Regions from separate parts of the Streptomyces sp. NBC_00775 genome, predicted to be linked through region 2. Evidence: riboswitches for the same ligand, from Rfam matches in the RefSeq annotation. Region 2 holds a riboswitch; the other holds the start of a gene.
What was found. Region 2 has a riboswitch for cyclic di-AMP ahead of OIC96_RS41875 (C40 family peptidase). Riboswitches for the same ligand answer to the same signal wherever they lie in the genome.
Positions count from the first base shown of each region.

Region 1: another riboswitch for cyclic di-AMP. It lies ahead of OIC96_RS25390 (M23 family metallopeptidase); the one in region 2 lies ahead of OIC96_RS41875 (C40 family peptidase).

Region 1 is NZ_CP108938.1:5,691,633-5,699,019, forward strand. Features, by position in the region: gene OIC96_RS25375 (dihydrofolate reductase family protein) at 59-1,195, shown strand; tRNA gene OIC96_RS25380 (tRNA-Met) at 1,482-1,555, shown strand; gene OIC96_RS25385 (PP2C family protein-serine/threonine phosphatase) at 1,682-2,893, shown strand; cyclic di-AMP (ydaO/yuaA leader) riboswitch at 3,127-3,284, shown strand; gene OIC96_RS25390 (M23 family metallopeptidase) at 3,296-4,336, shown strand; gene OIC96_RS25395 (aldo/keto reductase) at 4,550-5,494, shown strand; gene OIC96_RS25400 (PrsW family intramembrane metalloprotease) at 5,693-7,030, opposite strand; gene trmB (tRNA (guanosine(46)-N7)-methyltransferase TrmB) at 7,094-7,387, opposite strand, start outside.
Region 2 is NZ_CP108938.1:9,408,991-9,416,377, reverse strand. Features, by position in the region: gene OIC96_RS41880 (molybdopterin-dependent oxidoreductase) at 1-3,103, shown strand, start outside; cyclic di-AMP (ydaO/yuaA leader) riboswitch at 3,232-3,404, shown strand; gene OIC96_RS41875 (C40 family peptidase) at 3,414-4,613, shown strand; gene OIC96_RS41870 (RpiB/LacA/LacB family sugar-phosphate isomerase) at 4,657-5,103, opposite strand; gene OIC96_RS41865 (alcohol dehydrogenase) at 5,166-6,191, opposite strand; gene OIC96_RS41860 (hypothetical protein) at 6,282-7,016, opposite strand; gene lpdA (dihydrolipoyl dehydrogenase) at 7,036-7,387, opposite strand, start outside.

The DNA of each region.
Region 1 (7,387 bases), 3.7 Mb from region 2:
TACTGTTTAAAAGTTGAACCACTAGGAGCCGAGAGCTCGGAGCTGGAGGGTGCGTCCCATGCCCCACCCCTACGTCCTGTTGTCCGCCGCCGTCTCCCTCGACGGCTTCCTGGACGACACCGGCCCCGAGCGGCTGCTGCTCTCGGGCGCCGCCGACTTCGACCGGGTCGACGAGGTACGGGCGTCCAGCGACGCGATCCTGGTCGGCGCGGGCACGCTCCGCTCGGACAATCCGCGGCTGCTGGTCAACTCGGCCGAGCGGCGCGCGGCGCGGATCGCCTCCGGGCGGCCCGAGTACCCGCTGAAGGTCACCGTCAGCGGGTCCGGCGACCTCGACCCGGCGGCGCAGTTCTGGCACACGGGCGGCGAGAAGGTCGTCTATACGACGGACGAGGGCGCGGGGAAGGCCTCCGGTCTCCTGCACGGCCTCGGCGTCGAGGTGGTGTCGACCGGGCCCGAGCTCGACTGGCGCGTCCTCCTCGAACACCTTCATGACGTACGAGGTGTACGGCGCCTCATGGTCGAAGGGGGCGGGCGGGTGCACACCCAGCTGATGCGGGAGGGGCTCGCCGACGAGCTGCAGCTCGCCGTCGCACCGCTGTTCGTGGGGGACGTGGACGCGCCGCGGCTGTTCGGGCCCGGGGCGTATCCCCCCGGGCGGATGCGGCTGGTGGAAACACGGCCCGTCGGGGACGTCGTCCTCATCCGGTACGTTCCCACGGCGCCCGGTGTCGGGGGGCTCGCCTCCGCCGCGGACCGGCAGTGGCTGGGGCTCGCGTGTGAGCTGGCGGAGTTGTGTCCGCCCTCGGAGACCGCGTTCAGTGTGGGGGCGGTGGTCGTGGCCGCGGACGGGACCGAGCTGGCCCGGGGCCACTCCCGTGAGGGTGACGATTCCGTGGTCCACGCCGAGGAGGCGGCGCTCGCCAAGATCGACCCCGCCGACCCGCGTCTCGGCTCCGCCACGGTGTACAGCAGCCTGGAGCCCTGCGCCCGCCGCGCTTCCCGGCCCGCGCCGTGCGCCCGCCTGATTCTCGACGCGGGGGTACGGCGGGTTGTCACCGCCTGGCGCGAGCCCGACACGTTCGTTGCCGGCGCCGACGGTAACGCGCTGCTGGCGGCCGAGGGTGCCGACGTCGTCGTACTCCCGGAGTACGAGCAACGCGCGACCGCCCCCAACCGCCACCTCTTGGGCTAGCCCCGTTTCTCGCCCCCGCCGCCCCTACCCGTCCCATCCTCCAGGGGCTCTGCCCCTTCGACCCCGTTCGGTTGTGCGTCGGGTGCGGGTGGGTGGGGGCTGGGCCAAAAGATTGCGCAGTTCCCCGCGCCCCTAAAAGGGGCGCGGGGAACTGCGCAATCTTTTAGGGGGGTCTGGGGGCGCAGCCCCCAGGGATGGGACGGGTAGGGGCGGCGGGGGCGAGAAACCGCTGCTGGGAAACGTGTGTGCTGAGGGTCCCGCGGATGGCGTACACTGGTTTCAACGACGCGGGGTGGAGCAGCTCGGTAGCTCGCTGGGCTCATAACCCAGAGGTCGCAGGTTCAAATCCTGTCCCCGCTACTGAAGGCCAAGGGCCGGAACTCGGATTCACGAGTTCCGGCCCTTGGTGTATGAGGACCCGCGTCCCGCGTCCCGCGTCCCACATCCCCCGGTCGGGCCACACCGCTCGCCCCCGCCCCCCACTCCATGAACCCTGAACGAGTGGGGCAGCAAGCGGACGGCCAGCGGACCGACAGCCCCGTACCCGTACCCGTATCCGATGCCGTCCCGGGAGCCACCCCCGTCCCGACGGACCCGTCCCGCCGCAGGATCTCGTACGCACGGGCCTTCGTCCGGACACTCCCCGCACTGCTCATCGCCGTCGGAGCCGTCTACGACTACGTCACCCCGTCGGACTTCACCGCGGCCCCCCTCTTCACCGCCGCCCCCCTCGTGGCCGCGCCTCTGTACTCACTGCTGGGCACCGTCCTCACCGGCATCCTCACCCTCGCCGCCGTCCTCGCGGTCCACCTCAAGCTCGACATCGTCCTGAACGTCGACTCGGTCACCGAAGCGGCCACCGTGGCCACGGCCGCCGTCCTGGCCGTGCTCATCAACATCCTCGTCCGCCGCAGCGACGAACGGCTCGCCTCGGTCCGGGAGATCGCCGAGTCCGTGCAGCGCGCGGTGCTGCCGGAGCCCGAGGAGCGGATCGGCGGCCTGGAGGTCGCGGCGCGGTACGAGGCGGCGCAGGCGGACGCGTTCATCGGCGGCGACCTGTACGCGGTGCAGGACTCCCCGCACGGCGTACGGCTGGTGGTGGGCGACGTACGCGGGAAGGGGATGGGCGCGGTGGCCGCCGTAGCGGTGGTGATCGGGGCGTTCCGGGAGGCGGCCGAGCAGGAGGCGACGCTGGAGGCGGTCGCCTGCCGTCTTGAGCGGGCGCTGGCCCGCGAGGGGACCCGGCGGGACGGCCTGGACGTCTTCGAGGGGTTCACGACGGCCGTACTCGCGGAGATCCCGCACGACGCGGACGTCGTACGGATCGTCAACCGCGGCCATCCCCCGCCGCTGCTCCTGCACGCGGACGGCACGCTCGTCGCGCTCGCCGCCGAGGATCCCGCGCTGCCGCTCGGCATGGGCGAGTTGGGCACCTGGCCCGACCGGGCGACGGCGGCCGTATTCCCGAGGGGAGCCACGCTGCTCCTCCACACCGATGGCCTGTCCGAGTCCCGCGACAAGCGCGGGGAGTTCTACGATCCCGCCCCGCGTCTCGTCGGCCGCGCCTTCCCCGGGCCCGACGCCCTGCTGACCGCCCTCGCCGAGGAGGTCCGCCGGCACACGGGCGGCGCCCTGACGGACGACATGGCGCTGCTCGCCGTACGGCGTCCGGGGGAGGCGGCCGAGGGGCTTTCTTGATCGTTGTCACGAGGGGTGATCGGGCAGTGCCCCTCCGCATAACAACTGACACACCGTCAACTGAATCGACGTTTATGGAACGTGGCCAACTCGCCCGGTTTACGCCGGTGGTGACCCCAAAGTCCTGGCCAAAAGCGTTAACGATCAGTCCGAACAGCTTGGAATCCGGTACCCGGGTCTATTAACGTTCGATAACGCAGCGCGGTCGTCCCAGCCGTCACAAGAGATGGCTCCGTGCGCACGCGCCGAATCCCGCAAGGGAACCGGGGAACCACCAACTTGGGGTGAATCGAGCGTATTCCGTCGTGGGAACACGACAGGTATACGCGCGTAGGAGACCTTCCTGCTCCGAACCCGTCAGCTAACCCGGTAGGCGAGAAGGAAGGAAAGGAGTGCGCCCACGTGGCGTCCAACCGGCCTGCCCAGCCAACCTCGTTCGCGCCGAACGACACACAGCCCTTCGGCTACGCCTACGGCAACGACGAGGGGCCTTGGGAGGAGTGGAACCCCACTGAGGATTCCGTCCGTCCCGTTCGCGGCCGGCACCGCGTCAGCAAGCAGCGCGGTGGGGGACTCGCCCGCAGCTCCACGGTTCTCGGCGTCGGCGTCATAGCCGCCGTGGGCGCGGGTGGCATGGCCACCGCGGCGCCCGGCAAGCCGCCGGTGTCGATCTCGCTGCCCGACCTGTCGTCGGTCACCGACTCGGCCAAGGCCCTGATATCCGACGGCGATTCCGCTACGCCCAAGGGCTCTTCCACCCCGCTCACCAGCGCCGGCCTGACCAGCGCCGACACCGCGCAGGGCAGCACCGACGCGGGTGAGGCGCTGCGCGCCCGCATCATCCAGCAGGCCGAGTCGCAGCAGGACCAGGTCGACAGCGCGGCCCAGCAGGCCGCCGAGGCCGCCGCCGCGAAGCAGGCCGTCGCGCTCGCCGCCAAGCAGCAGGACGACGCCGAGGCCAAGGCCGCCGCCGCCAAGAAGAAGGCGGACGAGGAAGCCAAGCAGGCCGCCGAGGCCAAGCGTCTCGCCGAGCTCGCCAAGAGCTACTCGCTGCCCACCTCCTCGTACACGCTGACCGGGCGCTTCGGCGACGCCGGCTCCATGTGGTCCTCCGGCTACCACACCGGCCTCGACTTCGCCGCGCCCACCGGCACGCTGATCAAGGCGATCCACAGCGGCACCGTCACCGAGGCGGGCTGGGCGGGCGCGTACGGCTACCGCACGATCCTCACCCTCGACGACGGTACGGAGCTGTGGTTCTGCCACCAGTCGTCGATCAGCGTCAGCGTGGGGCAGAAGGTCGCCACGGGTGACGTCATCGGGCGCGTGGGCGCGACGGGCAATGTCACCGGGCCGCACCTGCACCTGGAGGTCCACCTCAACGGCGCCGCCACCGCGGTCGACCCGATGGCGTGGCTGCGCAGCAAGGGCCTCAACCCCTGAGATCGGCTTCTCCGGACCCTGAGACCGGCTTCGCCACCACTGAGGCCGGCTTCTCCAACACCTGAGATCGGCTTCTCCACCACCTGAGGCCGGCGTAGTTCTCTCCTGATTCCCGGCGGTCCTGACGACAACCCCCCGACGTCAGGGCTGCCGGTCCGGTCCGATCCGGTCTGTGCGGAATACAGCCATCCGGTGCGGGCGTTGAAGCTGATCATGACTTCTCTCCGCAAGCTTGGCTCGTCCGACCTCGAGGTCTTCCCGCTCTCTCTCGGCGGCAACGTCTTCGGCTGGACCGCCGACGAGGCGCAGTCCTTCGCCGTGCTCGACGCGTACGCGGCCGCCGGCGGCAACTTCGTGGACACCGCCGACTCGTACTCGTCGTGGGCCGAGGGCAACAAGGGCGGCGAGTCCGAGACCATCATCGGCAAGTGGCTCAAGGCGCGCGGGAACCGCTCCGACGTCGTGGTCGCCACCAAGGTCAGCCAGCACCCCGAGTTCCCGGGGCTGTCCGGCGCCAACATCAAGGCCGCGGCCGAGGCGTCCCTGCGCCGCCTGGACACCGACCACATCGACCTCTACTACACGCACTTCGACCAGCCGGAGGTGCCGGTCGAGGAGATCATCGGTGCGCTCGACGAACTCGTGAAGGCCGGCAAGGTGCGCCACATCGCCGCCTCCAACATCTCGCCCGAGCGGCTCCAGGAGTCCGTGGAGTTCTCCGACCGCGAGGGCCTCGCGCGGTACGTCGCCCTCCAGCCGCACTACAACCTCGTCTCGCGCGACACCTACGAGGGCCCGCTCCAGGAGGTCGCCTCCCGCACCGGCCTCGCCGCCGTCCCGTACTTCGCGCTCGCCTCCGGCTTCCTCACCGGCAAGTACCGCCCGGGCGCGACGGTCGACTCGCCTCGCTCCGCGGGCGCGGGCCGTCACCTCGACTCCGAGCGTGGTGTCCGGGTCCTGACAGCCCTCGACGAGGTCGCCCAGGCCCACGAGGTCCCGGTGGCCACGGTCGCCCTGGCGTGGCTGGCCGCTCAGCCGACGGTCGCGGCGCCGATCGCTTCGGCTCGGACGGTGGAGCAGCTGCCGGCGCTGCTGGGGGTGGCGGACCTGGTCCTGACGGACGGCGACCTCGGGAAGCTGACGGAGGCCTCGGCGTAACCCCCGGCTTTTCCATCCCTGGGGGCTGCGCCCCCAGACCCCCGCTTAAAAGATTGCGCAGTTCCCCGCGCCCCTTTTAGGGGCGCGGGGAACTGCGCGAGTAACCCCCACCGGCCCGCAGACGAAACACAACCCCCGGCGTCGAAGGGGCGCAGCCCCTGGGGGATGGGACGGGCAGGGGCGGCGGGGGCGAGAACCCTACGAGCGGTAGGGGTTGTACGCGGGATACGGGGTCGCAGGTCCGTAGGGCTGGGTGTAGGGCTGGCCGTAGGTGTACGCGTAGCCGTGTACGGGCCACGGCGGGGGCACCGGGACCACCGGAGCCGTCGCCCGGGCCGCGTACGCCAGGGCCGGCCGGGCGATGTCCCGGCGGCGCCACAGCTCGTCCAGCAACTCGCGCTCCCGTACGACGAAGTCGGCCCCCGCACGCCCCCGGCGCCCCCGATGACGGAGAAACGCCAACGAGGTCGCGTACGCCTCGTACTCCGCGACCGAGCGCCCCGCGGCCTTCCCGAAGTGATGTCCCGCCCACTCACGGGCGAGCCGCCGCGCCCGCATCGACCCCAGTACGTACGGCTCCGGCGCGGTCAGCCACCCGGCGAGGGCATACGCGGGCAGTTCCGCGCGCACGGTGCGCAGCTCCCGCTGCCGTGACCAGATGGCCAGCCAGGTCAGCAGCCCGAACGCGGGCACCATGAACGCGGCGTACACCGCGAAGAACCCGTACTCCCCGAAGCTCGACGAGCTGTTCCAGGCGGAGTGCATGCCCATGGCGAGCAGCAGCCCGCCCAGCGGCAGCAGTACGCGGCGCAGATGCCGGCGTTCGGCGGACATGGCCGCGATGCCGAAGCCGATGCCGGTCAGCACGGTGAACAGCGGGTGCGCGAAGGGCGACATCACCACGCGGACGAAGAAGGTCGCGGCGGTCACGGACGCGAGCCCGCGCTCGCCGCTGAGCTGGTCGGTGCCGAAGGCGGTGCCGAGGTAGAGGATGTTCTCGGTGAACGCGAAGCCGGTGGCGGTGACCCCGGCTATGACGACACCGTCGACGATGCCGGTGAAGTCCCGTCTGCGGAAGAGGAAGACCAGCAGCACGGCGGCGGCCTTCGCGGACTCCTCGACGATCGGCGCTATGACGGTCGCGCCGAGGGTGTCGGCGCTGGACGGGTCGGCGGTCGCCGTCGCTATCCATCTGGTCGCGAAGCTGTTGGCGACGATCGCTATCAGCGCGGCCGCGCAGGCGCCCCAGGCGAAGGCGAAGAGCAGGTTCCGCCAGGGCCCGGGCTCGACCCGGTCCAGCCACCGGAAGGCGGCGACGAGCAGCGGCACGGGGAACACGGCGAGGCCGAGGCCCACCAGAAAGCCCTCGGTGCCGGTCTGTTCGCGGACGAGGGCCAGGATCACGAGCCCCGATATCGCGAGCAGCGCTATCAGCGCGCCGTAGCGCACCGGCTTCCGCTGCCACCAGCGCGCGTGCCGCAGCGCACCGCCGGCGGGACCGCTGGGGTGCGTCGAGTACGGGGGACAGGTGGCCACGGCATTGACCCTAACGAGACAGGGGCGCAGCCCGCGACGGTGCCTGGTGCCGTGCGCGGGGCTTCAGACGCCGCTGGACTGCTGGTCCTGGTGGTGTACGAGGTGCTGTACGCGCCGGAACAGGAGGTCGTTCACCACATGACCCTTGTCCAGTCCCTGGCCCTCGAAACGGGTCAGCGGCCGGAACTCGGGACGTGGCGCGTAACCGCCGTCGGGCTGGGTGTTCTCGAAGTCCGGGTGCGCACTCAGCACTTCGAGCATCTGTTCGGCGTACGGCTCCCAGTCGGTCGCGCAGTGCACGAGGGCGCCCGGTCTGAGGCGGGTCGCGACGAGGCTGAGGAACTCCGGCTGGATCAG
Region 2 (7,387 bases):
CCCGGGCAGCGGCCCGTTCTCCCTGACCGGCCAGCCCAACGCCATGGGCGGCCGCGAGATGGGCTACATGGGACCGGGTCTCCCCGGCCAGCGCTCGGTGCTGGTGGACGAGGAGCGGGCGTTCACCGAGGAGCTGTGGGGGCTGCCTCCGGGCTCGATCCGAAAGGACGGCGTCGGCCAGGGCACGGTGGAGATGTTCCAGCGGATGACCGACGGCCACATCAAGGCCTGCTGGATCATCTGCACCAACCCCGTCGCCTCGGTCGCCAACCGCAAGACCGTGATCGAAGGCCTGGAGGCGGCCGAATTCGTCGTCACCCAGGACGTGTTCGCCGACACCGAGACCAACGCGTACGCCGATGTGATCCTGCCCGGAGCGCTGTGGACCGAGACCGAGGGCGTCCTCATCAACAGCGAGCGCAACCTCACCCTCGCCCGGCCCGCGGTGGAGCCGCCCGGCGAAGCCATGGCGGACTGGCGGATCATCGCGGCTGTCGCGCGCGAGATGGGGTACGAGAAGGGCTTCTCCTACGACAGCGCGGAGGAGGTCTTCGAGGAGATCAAGCGCGCCTGGAACCCGAAGACCGGCTACGACCTGCGCGGGGTGTCCTACGAGCGGCTGCGCTCCACCTCCGTGCAGTGGCCCGCGGCGTCCGACGACGGGCCCGACCGCAACCCGGTCAGGTACGTCGCCGAGGACGGCCGCCTGTTCTTTCCCACGCCGAGCGGCCGAGCCGTCTTCCACGCCCGCCCGCACCTTCCGGCGGCCGAGATGCCGGACGACGACTACCCGTTCGTACTGAACACCGGGCGGGTGCAGCATCAGTGGCACACCCTCACGAAGACGGGCAAGGTCGCCAAGCTCAACAAGCTGAATCCGGGCCCGTTCGTGGAACTGCACCCGGACGACGCCCAGGTGCTGGACATCCGCGACGGTGACTCGGTGGAGGTCGCCTCCCGGCGCGGCCGGGCCGTGCTCCCCGCGGTGGTGACGGACCGGGTCCGGCCGGGAAACTGTTTCGCCCCGTTCCACTGGAACGACCTGTTCGGCGAGTATCTGAGCGTCAACGCCGTGACCAGCGATGCCGTCGACCCGCTCTCGTTCCAGCCCGAGTTCAAGGTGTGCGCGGTGTCGCTGGCGAAGGTGGCCACGCGGGCCGCCGTGCCGGCCGAGGTGCCCGCGCGGGCCGACGTGCCCGTCCCGGTTACGGTCCCCGTTACCGCGCCCGGCGCCGTGGTGCCGAGCGCGGCGGCCATCGCCTTCGGCCTGGACCCCGCCCCGCCGCCGCCCGTGCTGAGCGAGACCGAGCGCACCTATCTGGTCGGATTCCTCGCCGGTATCGACGCGGGCGCCCCCGGCGTGCCGGTGCTCCCGCCGACGGCGCCGTTCAGCCCCGGCCACGCTCTGTGGGTCAACGGCGTGCTGGCCGGCATGTACTCCCGCGCCGAGCCCGCCGCGGTCTCCGTGCCCCGCACGTCCGTCGCCGAGGGACGCGAGATCGTCGTCCTGTGGGCGTCGCAGACCGGCAACGCCGAGGAGTTCGCGGCGGCCACCGCCGAGCGGCTCGCCTCGGCCGGACACCGGGCCAGCCTCGTCGGCATGGACGACGCCGATCTCGCCGCGCTGCCGCCTGCCGCCGGTCTGCTCCTGATCACCAGCACCTTCGGCGACGGAGACGCCCCCGACAACGGCTCCTCCTTCTGGGACTCCCTGGCCTCGCACGACACCCCGAGCCTTGCCGGCAGGCAGTACGCGGTCCTCGCCTTCGGCGACTCCTCCTACGCCGACTTCTGCGGGCACGGCCGCCGCCTGGACCAGCGTCTGGACGAGCTGGGCGCGGTGCGTCTGGCGCCCCGCACGGACTGCGAACCGGACTACGAGCCTTCGGCGCGGGCCTGGCTGGACCAGGTCCTCACCGCGCTGACCCCCGCCCCCGTGGCGGCGCCGGCACTCGCCCCCGCGCCCTCCCGGAGTTCACGGAAGCCCGCCCCGGTCACCGCACGCCTCACCGGCAACCGGCTGCTGAGCCGGCCGGGGGCGGGCAAAGAGGTACGGCGCTTCACCTTCGACACCCGCGACAGCGACGTACCGCTGACGTACGAGGCCGGTGACGCACTCGGCATACGTCCCGTCAACCACCCCGAGCTGGTGGGCGAGTTGCTGGCCGTCACCGGCCTCGACCCGGCCGCCACCGTGGAGGTCGCGGGTGTCGGTGAGGTCGCTCTGCGCCAAGCCCTGAGCGAGCACCTGGACATCACCCGCGTCACCCCCGACGTGCTGCGCTTCATCAGCGAACGCGTCCATGACCCGCGCGAGTTGAAGAAGCTGCTGCGTCCCGACAACAAGGACGAACTCGCGAAGTGGTGCTGGGGCCGGCAGACCGTCGACGTCCTCACCGAGCTTCCGGTGCGGGCCACCGCGCAGGAATGGACGGACGCGCTCAAGCGACTGCAACCGCGGCTGTACTCCATCTCGTCCAGCCCGCTCACCGATCCCCACCTGGTCTCGCTGACGGTGTCCGTCGTCCGCTGGGAGAGCCTGCACGGCCGCCTCCGTCAGGGCGTGTGCTCCCCGTTCCTCGCGGACGCCGAACCGGACAGCCCGGTACCGGTCTTCGTCCAGCGGTCCCCGCACTTCCGGCCACCCGCCGACCCCACCACGCCGATGGTGATGGTGGGCCCCGGCACCGGGGTCGCCCCCTTCATGGGCTTCCTCGACGAGCGACGCGCGCTCGGCCACCACGGCCCCAACTGGCTGTTCTTCGGTGAACAGCACCGCGCCACCGACCACTACTACGAGGACGAACTCACCGCCCACCTCACCCACGGCACCCTCTCTCGCCTGGACACGGCCTTCTCCCGCGACCGGCGCACCAAGGTGTACGTCCAGGACCGCATGCGCGAGCACGGCCCCCAACTGTGGTCCTGGCTCCAGGACGGCGCCCACTTCTATGTCTGCGGTGACGCCTCCCGTATGGCCAAGGACGTCGACCGGGCGCTGCGCGACATCGCCGTCGTGCACGGCGGTCTGGACGAGGACGGCGCCGCCGCGTTCGTCAAGCAGCTCGCGGCCGACAAACGCTACGTCCGCGATGTCTACTGAGGCAGCCAGTACGACGAAGGTCACAAATACATATCGGACACTTCGCGCTTCAATCTTCACGCGAGCCACACAAATTGGCTAGGTTGGCGACAGGCAACACGACTCCCTCCGGCGAACCTCGCCGGGTCGCGCGGCCTCCGCCGAGTCCGGTGCGCCTCCGTGGCAGCCGGAGCCGGGGACCCAACCGAACTTGGGGTGAATCGGCCCAACTGCCCAGCAGGGCAAGGGCCGTAGGGCATACCTTCCGGAACCGTCCGCCCGAACCCGACAGCTAACTCGGTAGGCGGAACACGGAAGGAGCGCGTCTCCCATGGCGCCGGAACAAGCCACATCCCGCGCGGCGGACGGGCCTAGCCAAGAAGAGGTCCGGCAGCGGATCAGCGCCCTCTACGACCAGGCCGAGACCGCCACCGGCAACTACAACGCGACCCGTGCGACGTCCACGGGGACGTGGGGGCGCGTCAACCCGGCGGCGGACAACGGGCGCAGGCGCACCGATCCCGCCGTCGACGACGTGACCAGGCAGTGGTTCGACGTGGCGCGCACGCGGCTGGGTCCCACCGTGCCGGCCAGGCTCCCGGCCGACAGAATGCCGGCCCGCCCGGCGGAACGCCCGCAGAACGGACCCACCGACCGTGGGCGGCAGGCGGCCGGCCGACCCGTCCCGGAACTGACCGCCGGCCCCGTCCCGGAACTGACCGCCGGGCCCGTCCCGGAACTGACCGCCGGTCCCGCCGCCGCGAGGGCCGCCGGTCCTGTGGCGGAGTTGACCGCCAGGGCCGTCCCCGCGCTGCCGGCCGCACCGGAGACACGGCAGGAAGTCACCAAGGCCCTGCCCGCACCGGCCATCGAGCCCCGGCAGCCCTCGCTGAAGACCTCCAAGGAGCAGATCCAGCAGAAGCTCGCCAAGGCCCGCGACCTGCTCACCCGGCACATCGCCGCACAGCGGAGCACGCCCATCGCCGCGATCGCCTCCCGGCCGGCCGAGGACGCGTGGCCCACCTCCGAGGCATGGGCCGGCCGCCAGGCCACGGAGGAATGGCAGACACCGCAATCGGCCGCCCTCGGCACCGACACATCCCTCGCCGGGGGCATGCTGCTCGACACGAGCATGCCGTTCGGCGCGGACAGCGCACCGGACTCCGAGTACGGCAGGAAGGCCGCGAGGGCACTGGCCTTCGCCCGTGAACAGATCGGCAGACCGTGCGTCTGGGGCGCCACCGGACCGGGCTCGTACGACTGTTCCAGCCTGACCCAGGCCGCCTGGAAGACCGCCGGAGTCGCACTCCCGCGCACCGCGTACGAGCAGGCGGTCACCGGCACGGCGATCCCCTTCGCCAGCATCCGACCCGGCGACCTGATCTTCTTCTACGGCGACGTCAGCCACGTCGGCCTCTACATCGGCGACGGCATGATGATCCACGCGCCGAGCCAGGGGGGCTACCTTCGCGAGGAGTCGATCTTCTTCGCCGGAGAGTCGGCGATCCACGGCGCGGCACGGCCCGCCTGAAGCCCGGCAACGGGGCAGCGGGGTTCCACGGCTCTGGGGCCCGCTATCCCCCGAGGTCGAGGCGTCCGACGTGGGCGATGTTCTCCCGGTCGTCGGCGTCCTCGCTGGCCCGGGCGGCGAACCAGGCGTCAAGGATCTCCTTGAGCAGCGGCTCGGACGTCAGCCGCAGACTGAGCGCCAGCACATTGGCGTCGTTCCAGCGGCGGGCGCCGTCCGCCGTGTACGCGTCCGTGCACAGGGCCGCTCGTACCCCTGGCACCTTGTTCGCGGCGATCGACGCGCCGGTGCCGGTCCAGCAGCACACGATCGCCTGGTCCGACGTCCCGGCGGCGACCTCCCGGGCCGCCGCCTCCGAGCATGCCGCCCACCGCGGGTCGTCCCCGGGGCGCAGCGCCCCATGCGTCCGCACCTCGTGGCCACGGCTGCGCAGCTCCGCGACAAGGGAGCGGGCCACGGGTTCGTCCATGTCCGAGGAAACGGAGATCCGCATGTCTGGGAGACTACCCAGCGGTTGGGCTCGCGTCCTGCGAGTGTGCGACGGGGGCGCGTACGTCAGCGGGTGGTGAGCACCATCCGGAAGCGGGCCGTGCCGGAGAGCATCTTCTGATACGCCTCGTCGGCCTGGTCCAGCGGGACGGTCTCGACGGTCGGGCGGATGCCGTGCAGGGCGCTGAACGCCATGGTGTCCTGCACATCCTGCGCGGTGCCCGACGGGTGGCCGCGGACGACCTTGCCGCTCATGAGCAGCTGGAGCGGGCTGATCCCCAGTGGCTCGGGAGCCACCCCGATGACCACCAGCTCACCACGGTGCGACAGCCCGTCCATGGTCGCCGTGATGGCATCGGAACTGCCGGCGGTGGCCAGCACGACCTTGACACCGCCGAGAGACCGCAGGGCGTCCGCGACGGCGGTGTCTCCCGTGCTGTCGATGTAGTGGTGAGCGCCGAGTTGCTTGGCGAAGTCGGCCTTGCCGGCTCCCCGGGCGATCGCCACCGTCTCGAAGCCCATGGCGACCGCGTACTGCACGCCCAGGTGGCCGAGTCCGCCGATGCCGAGTACGGCGACCCGATCGCCCGGCTGGGCGGAGCTGCGCCGCAGCCCGTTGAACGTGGTCACACCCGCGCAGGCCATGGGCCCCGCGTCGCTCGCCGTCAGCGCGTCGGGAATCCGGGCCAAGGCGTCGGCCGGCGCGATCACCGCCTCGGCGAAGCCCCCGTCATAGGCCCACCCGGGGACCTTGAGGTTCTCGCACACGATGAAGTCGCCCTGTCTGCAAGGCTCGCAGTAGCCGCAGCTGCCTCCGAACCAGCCCACCGCCACTCGATCTCCCACCCGCCAGCCTCGTTCTTGCGTGCCCTCGCCGAGCTCTTCGATGCTCCCGGCGATCTCATGCCCGGCAACCACCGGAAACCGGACGCCCGGCAGGCCGGCATTCACGAAGTAGGAGTCGCTGTGGCAGATCCCGCAGGCCTCCACGGCGATCCGTACATGGCCGGGGCCCGGCCGCGGCACCTCACGCTCAGTGATCTCGAACGGCCCGCCGACGGCGGTCACCTGGGCAACTCGATAGGTAGTCATGTGTCTCTCCGGGACGAGTGCGACGGCCCCTCGAACCAGCAGACCAGCTCCGGGCCGATCGCGCGCGCCGGATGTCCCCCGCCCGCTCTGTCAATGCAGGATGTTGACGGCCCGGGCGACCACCAGGACCACGATCACCAGCGAGACCGAGGACTGCAGCATCATCAGCATCTTGGCCCAGCGCGACAGCGGCATCACGTCGGTCGGGCTGAAGGCGGTGGAGTTGGTGAACGACAGGTACAGGTAGTCCAGGAACGCCGGCTCCCAGTCCGGCGGGGCGGTGTCCGGGCTCTGCATCTGTACGAAGAGGAAGTCGGGGAACTGATGGTGGCCGCGGGCCCGTGCCATCGGTCCGCCGCGGTCCCACTCCCAGTACCAGAGGGCGAACACGATGACGTTCGTCAGCCAGATGCCGCCGCCGGTCAGCAGCAGCGGCCCCGCGTCCTTCCCCTCGGTGCCGTTCACCAGGCCCGCCACCAGTTGGTCCGCCGCCCAGCCGTTGGCCAGGCTGATCACGCAGATCAGGGCCAGGTCCAGCCACCGCAGCCACCGGGTCCGGGGCTCGACCCGCCGGGGGTTCGCGGCGATCAGGCCGGCCAGCAGCACCAGCTCCAGGACCGGCAGCGCCCAGTACGGATGGAGCGTGAGCCGGTGCGGGAGCACCAGCTGGAGGGCGACCGCCACCAGGATCACGGCGGACACCGCCCAGCGCGACTCACCCCGCGTCGCCCGGCGCCACGCGGGTGCCACCTCGCGCTCGCGGCTCTCCAGCAGCCGCTCGATCCTGGCGAGGCGGCTCTCGGCGTCGTCCATACCGTCGGTCATGGCGACGATTGTCCCGGGGTCACATGTTGATCATGTGGCCGGCCAGCCCGTGGATGGCCTCCTTGACCGCCTCGCCGAGCGTCGGGTGGCCGTGCACGTTGCGCGCGACCTCGTGGACGGTCAGGTCCCACTGCTGGGCGAGGGTCAGCTCCGGGAGGAGCTCGGTGACCTCGGGGCCGATCAGGTGGGCACCGAGGAGCTCGCCGTACCGGGCGTCGCTGAGGATCTTGACGAAGCCCGCGGTGTCGCCCAGACCGTGCGACTTGCCGTTGGCGGTGAACGGGAACTTCGCCACCTTGACGTCGAAGCCCTTCTCGCGGGCCTGCGCCTCGGTCCAGCCGAAGCTGGCGATCTGCGGCTGGCAGTAGGTC